3 regions of the Sinorhizobium arboris LMG 14919 genome follow, and region 1 is predicted to be linked to each of the others. Evidence: predicted binding sites of a transcription regulator. Region 1 holds the regulator's gene; each other region holds the start of a gene.
The links. Region 1 encodes LexA, which represses DNA repair genes until DNA is damaged. Its sites were predicted from a motif close to TGTTCNNNNTGTGTTCNG; they were not measured.

Region 1 (3,271 bases):
GATCAGCAGGGACGCGCGGCGTGCGACCGATTTCTCCCCGTCGGGCAGGCCCGGAACGCACGCAAATGCTCCGGAGCACGTTGACGATGCGATCAAAGCTGCTAAAAAGCCAGCCGTTGGTGAATGGGCAGCAAACCGGCAGCGATCGCCGGTCTATCGAGAACTCGGAAACGAATTTCACGAAGCTCCTCAATCACTTGGAAGAGTGGCCGAGCGGTTTAAGGCACCGGTCTTGAAAACCGGCGTGCGTGAAAGCGTACCGTGGGTTCGAATCCCACCTCTTCCGCCATTCAGAAAATCAGTGCACCGCGATGCATGCCGTTTGAGTTCACGCGGCCTGCAGCTATTAACCGCATCCTTGCATTACAATATGGTCGGCAAGCGGAATGCGCTGGCGCAGGCGAGCGAAAACTCATATACAATCGTTGATCAGTGGGGTCGTAGCTCAGTTGGGAGAGCGCCGCAATCGCACTGCGGAGGTCGAGGGTTCGACTCCCTTCGGCTCCACCATCCTGACCTTTGTCCGACCCGGAGACATAGGTAATACTGCCGCAACCCCGCCGGGTTGCGCCAGTCTCGGTCGGCCCGACGGTTCGGCTGCGCTTGCCAAGAAAGCTGATTTGAGAGAAAGTTTTGGTCTGACCCCTCCGAGGTCTGGGCAACTCCCGCGAGCGGAGAAAAACATGCCTGATAAATCTTTGGTGGCAGCGGTAATCTTTGCCCTTTTCGCCCTTTCGGCATGCGCGAGCACAGGCTCGACCAACACGACCTACACCCAATGGTACGGGCCCTATCCCGAGCCTGAATTCGACGTTCTTACGCCGGGCGGGCTGCGCCTTGCCTACTAGGCCCGCATAGTCCGCCCTCGCCTCCGAAGACACCGGTGATCTTTGCCCGGCATGCCGGCGTTGCGCCCTTGCATAGAGCAGCAAGCGAAATTCACGGAATTTTAGGTACTTGCGGAACACATATGGAACAGATAGGTTCTGTTCTTGATTTGTTTCGCGATTCTGGAGTGACGCGCCATGCTGACCCGCAAGCAACAGGAATTGCTTCTGTTCATTCATGAACGAATGAAGGAATCCGGGGTCCCGCCGTCCTTCGACGAGATGAAAGACGCTCTGGACCTCGCGTCCAAGTCGGGCATTCACCGTTTGATCACGGCACTCGAAGAGCGCGGGTTTATTCGCCGGCTACCGAATCGTGCGCGGGCTCTGGAAGTCATCAAGTTGCCGGAGGCCTATACCGGCACTTCGCAGGTCCGCCGCGGCTTTTCGCCTAGCGTGATCGAAGGCAGCCTCGGCAAGCCCGCAGCGCCGCCCCCCGCACCGAAGGCGCCGCCGCCGGCCGAGACCGCATCGGTTACCGTTCCGGTCATGGGCCGCATTGCTGCCGGCGTGCCGATTTCTGCAATCCAGAACAATATGCACGATATTTCGGTACCGGTCGAAATGATCGGCAATGGCGAGCATTACGCTCTCGAGATCAAAGGCGATTCGATGATCGAGGCCGGTATCCTCGACGGCGATACGGTGATCATCCGGAATGGAAGCACCGCCAGCCCAGGAGATATCGTCGTCGCCCTGATCGACGATGAGGAAGCCACCCTGAAGCGATTCCGGCGCAAGGGCGCCTCCATTGCGCTCGAGGCCGCCAATCCGGCTTACGAAACACGCATATTCGGTCCTGATCGGGTCAAGATCCAAGGTCGCCTGGTCGGCCTCATCCGGCGCTACCACTAGGGCGTCAGATAAGGTGTTGAGCCTTCGAGCATCATGACCACGCCATCCGTAGAACGGAAGGCAAACAGTTAAACAGAATAAAAAAGCCCCTATTCGAAATGAACCCTCTTGCGGATTCCGATCAATCATTCTAAATCCGCGCCACGATTTGAAAATCCAAATCGTAGAGGCCTCGTGGCGGAGTGGTGACGCAGAGGACTGCAAATCCTTGTACGCCGGTTCAATTCCGGCCGAGGCCTCCAAAGCCATACGAATCCGGCTTTGCTGCACGAGAAATTTTCTTTTCTTTGCCATCAACAGCCCTTCAGTCACGCTCAGCTGCCCCTCAGCAGCTCTGACATTGCGGCTTGGTCGTCGCGTGACGACATTCACAAGGCGAGACCGAATAACCTTCGTCAGACGAACGCAGGATCCGTATTCGCGAAGGACAGCGCCGAGCTGAGGTCCCGAGGACTTTGTGGCCCCCTGATTGGCGGTTGTGCTATAGCACCCTGTCAGCCCGGCTCGTCGGGAGCGGCGGTACTCGAAGCGCGACATGATGGATATTCCCTGGGGCTACATTCAGCGCCACTTTGATTGGCTCGGCCATGTGGTCGAGGGCTTCTGTATCGCAGCAGTCGTCGCCCTGCTGTTCATGGTGGTTGCGCCGAGGAGGCTGGCGCTGATCATCGGCCTCGCATTCGCCGCCGGACACTTTCACGGACGCGAGAAACGTGATTTCGAGATCAGCGCAAACCTGCAGCCGCCTCACCTTGAAGGTTACAAAATGTGGAAATGGAGTTGGGATCAGGCGACCGACTTCTGGCCGACTGCTCTGGTACTCGTCTGCGTCATATTTGCTCTTCTGCCAAAGTGGCGACGAAAGCCGGGTAGTTCTGACGACTGAAAAATGCAGTGCGCCCGCAGGAGAGGTGGTCCTCTTCGCGATTCGAGCGAATCACGGCCTGTCGGAGGAATTGGGCCCGGGGGAATTCGGTTTCCCGCGCCATCGCGCCCACCATACGGCCAGCCTGCGGCGCCGGCGACGGATCGAGGGTATATCGTGCGAAAGCACGAGAAGGCCCAGAGGAACCATCCAGAAGCCCAGCACCGGTAAAAAACCGAGCAAACCGCCACACACGAGCAGCACGCCGATGAGGACACGCAAGGCGGGGGAACTGGGCAAGCTTATCCGCCAGCTGCCGAGCACGATCTCACGCGTCTTGGGATCTATGCCAAAATGCCTCTTCTTGCCTTCAGTCGCCATCGTTGTTCTTTCGTACCAATGGCCCACACTTGGTGCCTTCTCCACAGGGCGGCAACCGGTTCCCGTCATTTTTTTTGAAAAAGCACTTGGCAAATCGGAAAAGCATTTGTATTAGCAGCCTCACTTCTGCGGCGCAGATGTTCCCTGGTAGCTCAGCGGTAGAGCACTCGACTGTTAATCGATAGGTCGCCGGTTCGAATCCGGCCCGGGGAGCCACTTTGGCTCAGAACTGCAAGCTTCGCGCCTGCGAGTTAACACCTCACATCCGGCCGCTGGAAGCGCA
Region 2 (3,271 bases), 1.4 Mb from region 1:
CATGGCCTCCGTCATCAGTACCGCTCCGACCTGCATCAGCCGGTCGTGCAGCTCGCCCGCCGTCATCGCCTCGCCGATCGGCACCGACCGGGTGAGAGCCACGGGGCCGGTATCGAGCCCCTTGTCCATTTTCATCACCATCATGCCGGTCTCGCGGTCGCCGGCCATGATTGCCCGCTGGATCGGCGCCGCCCCTCGCCAGCGCGGCAGGAGCGACGCATGGCCGTTATAGCAGCCGTAGCGGGTGCCCGAGAGTATCTCCTCAGGCAGAAGCAGGCCGTAGGCGACGACGACCGCCACGTCCGCATTGAAATCCCGGAAGAGCCGGCGGTCCGCGGCCTGCTTGAAGTTGATGGGCGTCGACACCGGAACGCCGAGACGTTCTGCAGCCTGGTGCACGGGGGACTTCTGAAGGTCGAGGCCACGCCGGCCGCCCGGCCGCGGCGGCTGCGTATAGACGGCGGCGATCTCGTGCCCCGCCTCGGCGAGTGCGAGGAGCGTCGGCACTGAAAATTCCGGTGTGCCCATGAAGATGATGCGAAGCGGCAAGTGACGGCCTCCGTCTCTTTCGATTGCCCGTGAGCAGGCGGCGACCCAACCGGTATCGGCCGCAAGGCGGGGGATCAGATCGCCTTGGCGCCGCGCGTCTTTGCCGCCTTGGTGAACTTGCGGATCACCATGTCGCGCTTGAGCTTGGAGATATGGTCGATGAACAGGACGCCGTTCAGATGGTCGATCTCGTGCTGCAGGCAGGTGGCGAGCAGGCCATCCGCCTCGATCGTCTGTTCCTTGCCCTCGCGATCGACATACTCGACCGTGATCGCGGCCGGCCGTTCGACCTCGGCGTAATAGTCGGGGATAGAAAGGCAGCCTTCCTCATAGACCGAACGCTCCCCGGAAGAGCGAACGACCTTCGGATTGATGAAGACGAGCGGCTGCTTCTCCTCTCCCTCCTTCGTCACGTCGAGGACCAGGAGGCGTTTCGGCACCCCGATCTGTATCGCGGCTAGACCTATGCCCGGCGCGTCGTACATGGTTTCCAGCATATCGTCGGCAAGCCGGCGAATATCGGCGTCAATGGTCTCCACCGGTGTCGACACCTGGCGCAGAACCGGATCGGGAAGAATGATGAGCGGCTTGATCGTCATGCCGATCCCCATAGCCGATCTTTCCGTGGACGCGCAAGAAAATTGCCGCTTCCCCCGTGCTCGGTCCGATCATCGACACGATGGGGTTTGTTCTCGTTTTGATCTGGTCTTCGGATGCGAATCCGTTTAAGTTGCGGCCATGGAGCCCATCGCCTTTTCCTTCGACCAGCCGCTATTCGTCATCGGAACCCTGCCCGTTACGGTCGGCTGGCTCGTCACCGCCGCCGCCCTGTTGGCGGCGTCGCTCTCGGTTATTTTCACTCGCCGCGCGGGCTCGCGAAGAGCAGTCGAACACGACGAGCGGATGTCTGCGCTTATCGCGGCGCAGACGGAAATGCAGGGACGCATCGCGGCCATGGCCGAGGTGTTCGGCACCAGACAAGCGGAATTGAATCAGACACTCAGCCAGCGCATCGATGGAATGACGCACCGGATCGGCGCCTCGATCAGCGAACAGACGAAGGCGACGCACGAAAATCTGCGGCGGCTCCAGGAGCGGCTCGCGGTGATCGACAACGCGCAGAACAACATCCAGTCGCTCGCCAAGGACATGGCCGGGCTGCAGAGCATCCTCGCCAACAAGCAGACACGCGGCGCCTTCGGGCAGTCGCGCATGGAGGCGATCGTCGCGGACGGCCTGCCGATGGGCGCCTTCGCCTTCCAGGCGACGCTTTCCAACGGCGCGCGGCCGGATTGCACTATCCGCATGCCGAACGGCCAGCCGCCGCTGGTCATCGACGCGAAGTTTCCGCTCGAGGCCTGGAATTCCATGAGGGACGCGGAGAGTGCCGAACGTCGGCAGCAGGCCGCACAGGCCTTCCGGCGCGACATGGAGGTCCATATCCGCGATATTGCCGGCAAGTATCTGCTGCCGGGGGAGACGCAGGACACGGCATTCCTCTTCGTTCCCTCCGAATCGATTTTCGCCGAAATCCACGAGCATTTCGAAGCTGTCGTGCAGAAGGCGCACCGCCAGCGCATCGTCATCGTTTCTCCGTCGCTCCTGCTCCTGTCGGTCCAGGTGATTCAGGCGATCCTGAAGGACGCCCGCATGCGCGAACAGGCGCATCTCATTCAGGGCGAGGTCGCGCGGCTGATGGAAGACCTCTCGCGTCTCGACGAGCGCGTACGCAAGCTCCAAGGCCATTTCGCCATGACCCAGAAGGATGTCGAGGACATCCTGATCTCCGCGGACAAGTTGACCCGTCGCGGCGCCAAGATCGAGGCGCTCGAGCTGCAGGCGGAAGCCGATCCAAATCAGAACGGGAAGCCGGGCGACGGGAACGGACGCCCGCTGGACGGCCGCATGGGGCAATTGAAGCTGAGAGTGGTTGACGAGGACTGACGGCGTCGGGCAATCTCCGACAGTACGTGCCGCCCAGAACCGTGCAGCGGTTTTGGGGGACATCAGGCACAAACGCAGAAGCAAGCCGACGGGACACCTCCACATGATCACTGTTTTTGGGTCCATCAACATGGACCTGATCGCCACGGCCGCGCGCCTTCCGAAGCCCGGCGAGACGGTTGCAGGAACAGGCTTTTCCACTGCGGCGGGCGGCAAGGGTGCAAACCAGGCGCTTGCAGCGCGCCGTGCCGGCGCCTCGGTGCGCATGGCAGGTGCGGTCGGATCCGACGCCTTCGCCGAGGGCGCGCTGGCGCTGCTCAAGGATGCCGGCACCGATCTCGGTCTGACGAAGATCGTCGACGAGCCGACCGGCACGGCACATATCATCGTCGGCGGCGACGGCGAAAACGTCATCGTCGTCGTCGCCAGCGCCAATGCCCTCGTGAGCGAGCTCGACGCAGTGAACGCCGTTGCGAAAATGGCGGCCGGCGACACGCTGATGCTGCAGCTCGAAATTCCCGCCGCCTCGGTGGAAAAGGCCCTCGCCGAAGCAAAGCGGCGAGGCGTGCGCTCGATCATCAACATCGCGCCGCTGACGCCGGACGCGGCGCGCCTTGGCCGCATGGCCGATATCGTTATCGCCAACGAGACCGAGTTCGAGCTGCTCGCGGGCAAAGCAGGCATCGCCGGTGCCGAACGGGAACAGGCGATGAAGCGGCTGCACGGCGAGACCGGCCAGACCGTGATCGTAACGCTCGGCGCCGAGGGCGTCGTGGCG
Region 3 (3,271 bases), on a different contig from region 1:
CTCGGCTGAGCGATCTCGTCGAAGCGACGGCAAAGTTCGAGCTGGACCGATCCGGCAAAGCACAAAAAGGCATTCTCGTCCGGCTTTTGCGCCCAAACTGAACAAAGGAAGGCGCCGAGTCGAGACAATGGCACATAGCAGTCTTGGGCCAGAATACGCGGGCCTTCCGCTACAAAGCTCTTGAACTCCGCGCTTCCAGATCAGACGAAATGCGCAAGGGCCGGCCGCTGCACGTCACCGCTCGCCTTCCCTGCGCGAGAATTCGTTGGCCCGTTCGGGGTCGTCTGCAGCAATGGCCTTCAAGAACCAGCACCGCGGACTCGTCTACCACTGAAAGGACCATGGTGTTGAGCTCGGGAAACAGAGGAGCCTACTTGCTGCGGCCCTCTTCGGCATTCCAGGCAACGGGAGCTCTCGGACTGATCCGTTCGATCGAACCGCCGGCTCCTCGGTGCGGACGTCTTTTTGGGGCCGGAGAGACTTTACAGCAAATCCTAGACGCAGCGTCCTCCGGAGGAGCGACGATGATCGCGACGAACTCGCCTAGCCAAAGACTGACGTCAGATGATCCGGCAGCGATTCCTGGCGGGGGTTGAGGCCCGCGCACCGATCGCAGCAATATCTGAAGCGCTGAGGCTTGCTCTCTTTGGCAAAAACCGAGGTTAAAATGCCCCGTCCAAGTCCTTGGCGCGCGGTCACTTTCGGGCCCTCGAAATACTCGACGAGCACCTTGCGGAAGCAGTCCTTCGACCCAAGCAGGGCGGCGAGGTCGTCTATTTGAGAGAACCGCCGCAGCAACATCGCCCGCGCCGTGACCTCGTCGAGTCCCGAACCACTCGCGGTCTTTTCGGCCATGAACCGAAGAAGTCCGACATCACGGCCGGCACGGCGACCGGTTTCAGTGAACGTAACGGCGACGGACTGCTTGCCGTCGCGACCAGCTCGGCCGAACTCCTGCAGATAGTCCTCCACCGATGCTGGCTGCTGCCAATGGATCACCAAACGGACGTCTGGAACATCTAAACCCATGCCGAACGCGCTGGTGCAGATGATGTGGTTGACGAGCGGACGGCTTTCTCCTTGAAACCTCTTCAGCAGTTCCTGCCGATCCCACTCAGTTCCAAGTTTCGAATGATAGAAGGGAATGTCCAGGCCATCGCTGCTGAGATTACTCTGCAATTCCTGCCCGATCCGCGCGGTCGGTACGAAGATCATCGCCTTGCGACTGGCAAACATTGGAAGCCGTAGCAGTTTGGTGATCTCGCGGTGACGAGCTGAGGCCGGAGCGCTCCACCGGATCAGCGCTATGTTTGGACGGTCGACGCCGCGGACGAACACTGTCGCGTCCTCGATGCCTAGCGACGAAAGGATTCGCTTCTGCATGGCCTGTCCCGCAGTCGCAGTGAAGGCAAGGATCGGAGGCGGGGTGACAAGGTTCGAGAGCGCGTCGGAGCCGCCCATCGATCTCGGAAGGAGATGATGGACATCGGCGTTGCTCGAACTCAGCTTCGTGGAACACGAGACGCACTGGTATCCGTCTCGCTCAAGAACCAAGCGTCGCGTCTCTTACCAGTTCCTCACCAGACCGAACTCGTCACACGTTTGCCTCGCTCGCGAAGATGCCGGAAACTCGCTGATAAAAAGTAACTGCTAGGCGCCGCTCTCGCGCTCGTTCGGTGAACTGAGCGTTGTTGACGGAGGCACCCGGCCGCTCGCCTCCTTTGATAGGGGAAGTCTGACCCGTGCGCGGTTTGCTGCACGGGCGTCGCCAAAGAGCCGCAGGGCAGCGTTCCCATACCCGTTCGAGCCGCTCCTCGTCTTGTATCGTGCGAGCGGCTGCGAGTGTGCCCGCAAGACGCGGCGGATGCACGCCCTCGTGGAAGCGCTGAAGAATTCGATCGGCCGATCGGCTCGTCCTTCGAGACAAGGTATTCAAAGACGACGCGCCCAGGCAGCTATGCCGCGCTCTGGGTCATGCTGGGTCCGTCTTGACTAGGGTTTACCAAGCGGCGATGCTTCCTCACGGACGAGGAGCAGCCATGATGACTTACGACTGGCAAGACACTCTCTTGGGCGAAGGGGACCTGGCAAGACGCGCGGCGGCAATGGTGCCCAGGATGCTAGCGCACCCAGCGGTCACTCTCGACCAGGTCTCGCAACTTCGAGGTCACATCGACGACTGCATCGGCAGGCTCGGAACCCTGCTCGTCGAAATGGAGAATGCCGGAGCCGATCAGGTCTTCGTCGGGGCCGCGCGCACGATACGTGATGCATGGCAGAGCCTTGCCCATAAAGCCGCTGAGAGGTCGCGATTGTTCGAAATTGGCTTCGTTGACGTCCGCCCCACGCTGACGGACACCAAGGATCAGGGCGTGGCCACGCACTAGTTGATCAGCCGAATGCTGGTGATCCGCTGTTACCGCGAGACCATGCGGCCTAGTGCAATCCCTAAGTTTCAGCTTGCGACCCGTCTCAGCACCTCAGCAAGGCGGCCGCCACCGCTGGGGACCATGGGCCCATGCGAAACTACGACGCGGATCATGTCCGTCGACATCCTGCGGCCGCACTCCGCGGGTGCTTGCCGACCTGCCTCAGCGAGACAGGAATATGGGAGCAATTCTCGGCTACGCGCGCGTATTGACCGGTGATCAGGATGTCGCTGGCCAGACGATGCGGCTCGAACAGGCCGGCGCCACCAGGGTTTTCACCGACATCAGATCAGGCAAGAGCATGGACCGTCCCGGCCTAGCCGAGCTGCTGACCCGCCCCGGCGACACGCCGTCGTGCGGCTCGATCGGCTCGGACGGTCACTGGCGGAGCTTTTGGAAACGATGAAGATACTGCGAGAGCGACAGATCGACCTTCTCAGTCTCGAGGAGAAGATCGGCACATCCTCGGCCGCCGGTGAGTTGATCTTCCACGTGTTCGGCGTCATTGCGCATTTCGAGCGGCGGCTGATTAGGATTTCATGGCAGCCGGTACGGCAAAGTTTTTCAACCAGGATAAGGGCTTCGGCTTCATCACGCCTGACAATGGTGCGGCAGATGTGTTCGTCCATGTGTCGGCGGTGCAGGGCTCCGCGCTTCTTCGAGACGGACAGAAGGTCAGCTACGAGCTGGGCCAGGACCGCAAGACCGGAAAGTCGAAGGCGGAAAACGTCAGATCAATTTGACCGTCACCTTCATCAAAGTTTCGCGACTTGCGTCGCCGCCTTATTCTTTCTCGACACAGCTTCGATCACTTGAGGATGCTCGACTGCACGCGCCTTTAT

Region 2: SINAR_RS0111350 (DNA recombination protein RmuC) is a predicted target of LexA. The motif match lies at 1,237-1,254, and genes of this name have one in related genera.
Region 3: SINAR_RS01000000134500 (helicase-related protein) is a predicted target of LexA. The motif match lies at 1,512-1,529, and genes of this name have one in related genera.

Annotation. Positions count from the first base shown of each region.
Region 1 is NZ_ATYB01000014.1:1,451,701-1,454,971, forward strand. Features, by position in the region: gene SINAR_RS0118160 (hypothetical protein) at 1-2, shown strand, start outside; tRNA gene SINAR_RS0118165 (tRNA-Ser) at 200-289, shown strand; tRNA gene SINAR_RS0118170 (tRNA-Ala) at 435-510, shown strand; gene SINAR_RS1000000135520 (hypothetical protein) at 684-848, shown strand; gene lexA (transcriptional repressor LexA) at 1,026-1,742, shown strand; tRNA gene SINAR_RS0118185 (tRNA-Cys) at 1,911-1,984, shown strand; gene SINAR_RS0118190 (hypothetical protein) at 2,281-2,628, shown strand; gene SINAR_RS1000000137825 (hypothetical protein) at 2,680-2,988, opposite strand; tRNA gene SINAR_RS0118200 (tRNA-Asn) at 3,130-3,204, shown strand.
Region 2 is NZ_ATYB01000014.1:55,165-58,435, reverse strand. Features, by position in the region: gene fmt (methionyl-tRNA formyltransferase) at 1-549, opposite strand, end outside; gene def (peptide deformylase) at 624-1,148, opposite strand; gene SINAR_RS0111350 (DNA recombination protein RmuC) at 1,288-2,493, shown strand; gene SINAR_RS0111345 (ribokinase) at 2,597-3,271, shown strand, end outside.
Region 3 is NZ_KE386497.1:722,749-726,019, forward strand. Features, by position in the region: gene SINAR_RS0132370 (NYN domain-containing protein) at 1-101, shown strand, start outside; gene SINAR_RS01000000134500 (helicase-related protein) at 544-1,383, opposite strand; gene SINAR_RS0132385 (hypothetical protein) at 2,040-2,387, shown strand; gene SINAR_RS1000000138660 (recombinase family protein) at 2,608-2,835, shown strand; partial or broken gene SINAR_RS1000000138665 (recombinase family protein) at 2,832-2,903, shown strand; gene SINAR_RS0132400 (cold-shock protein) at 2,969-3,172, shown strand.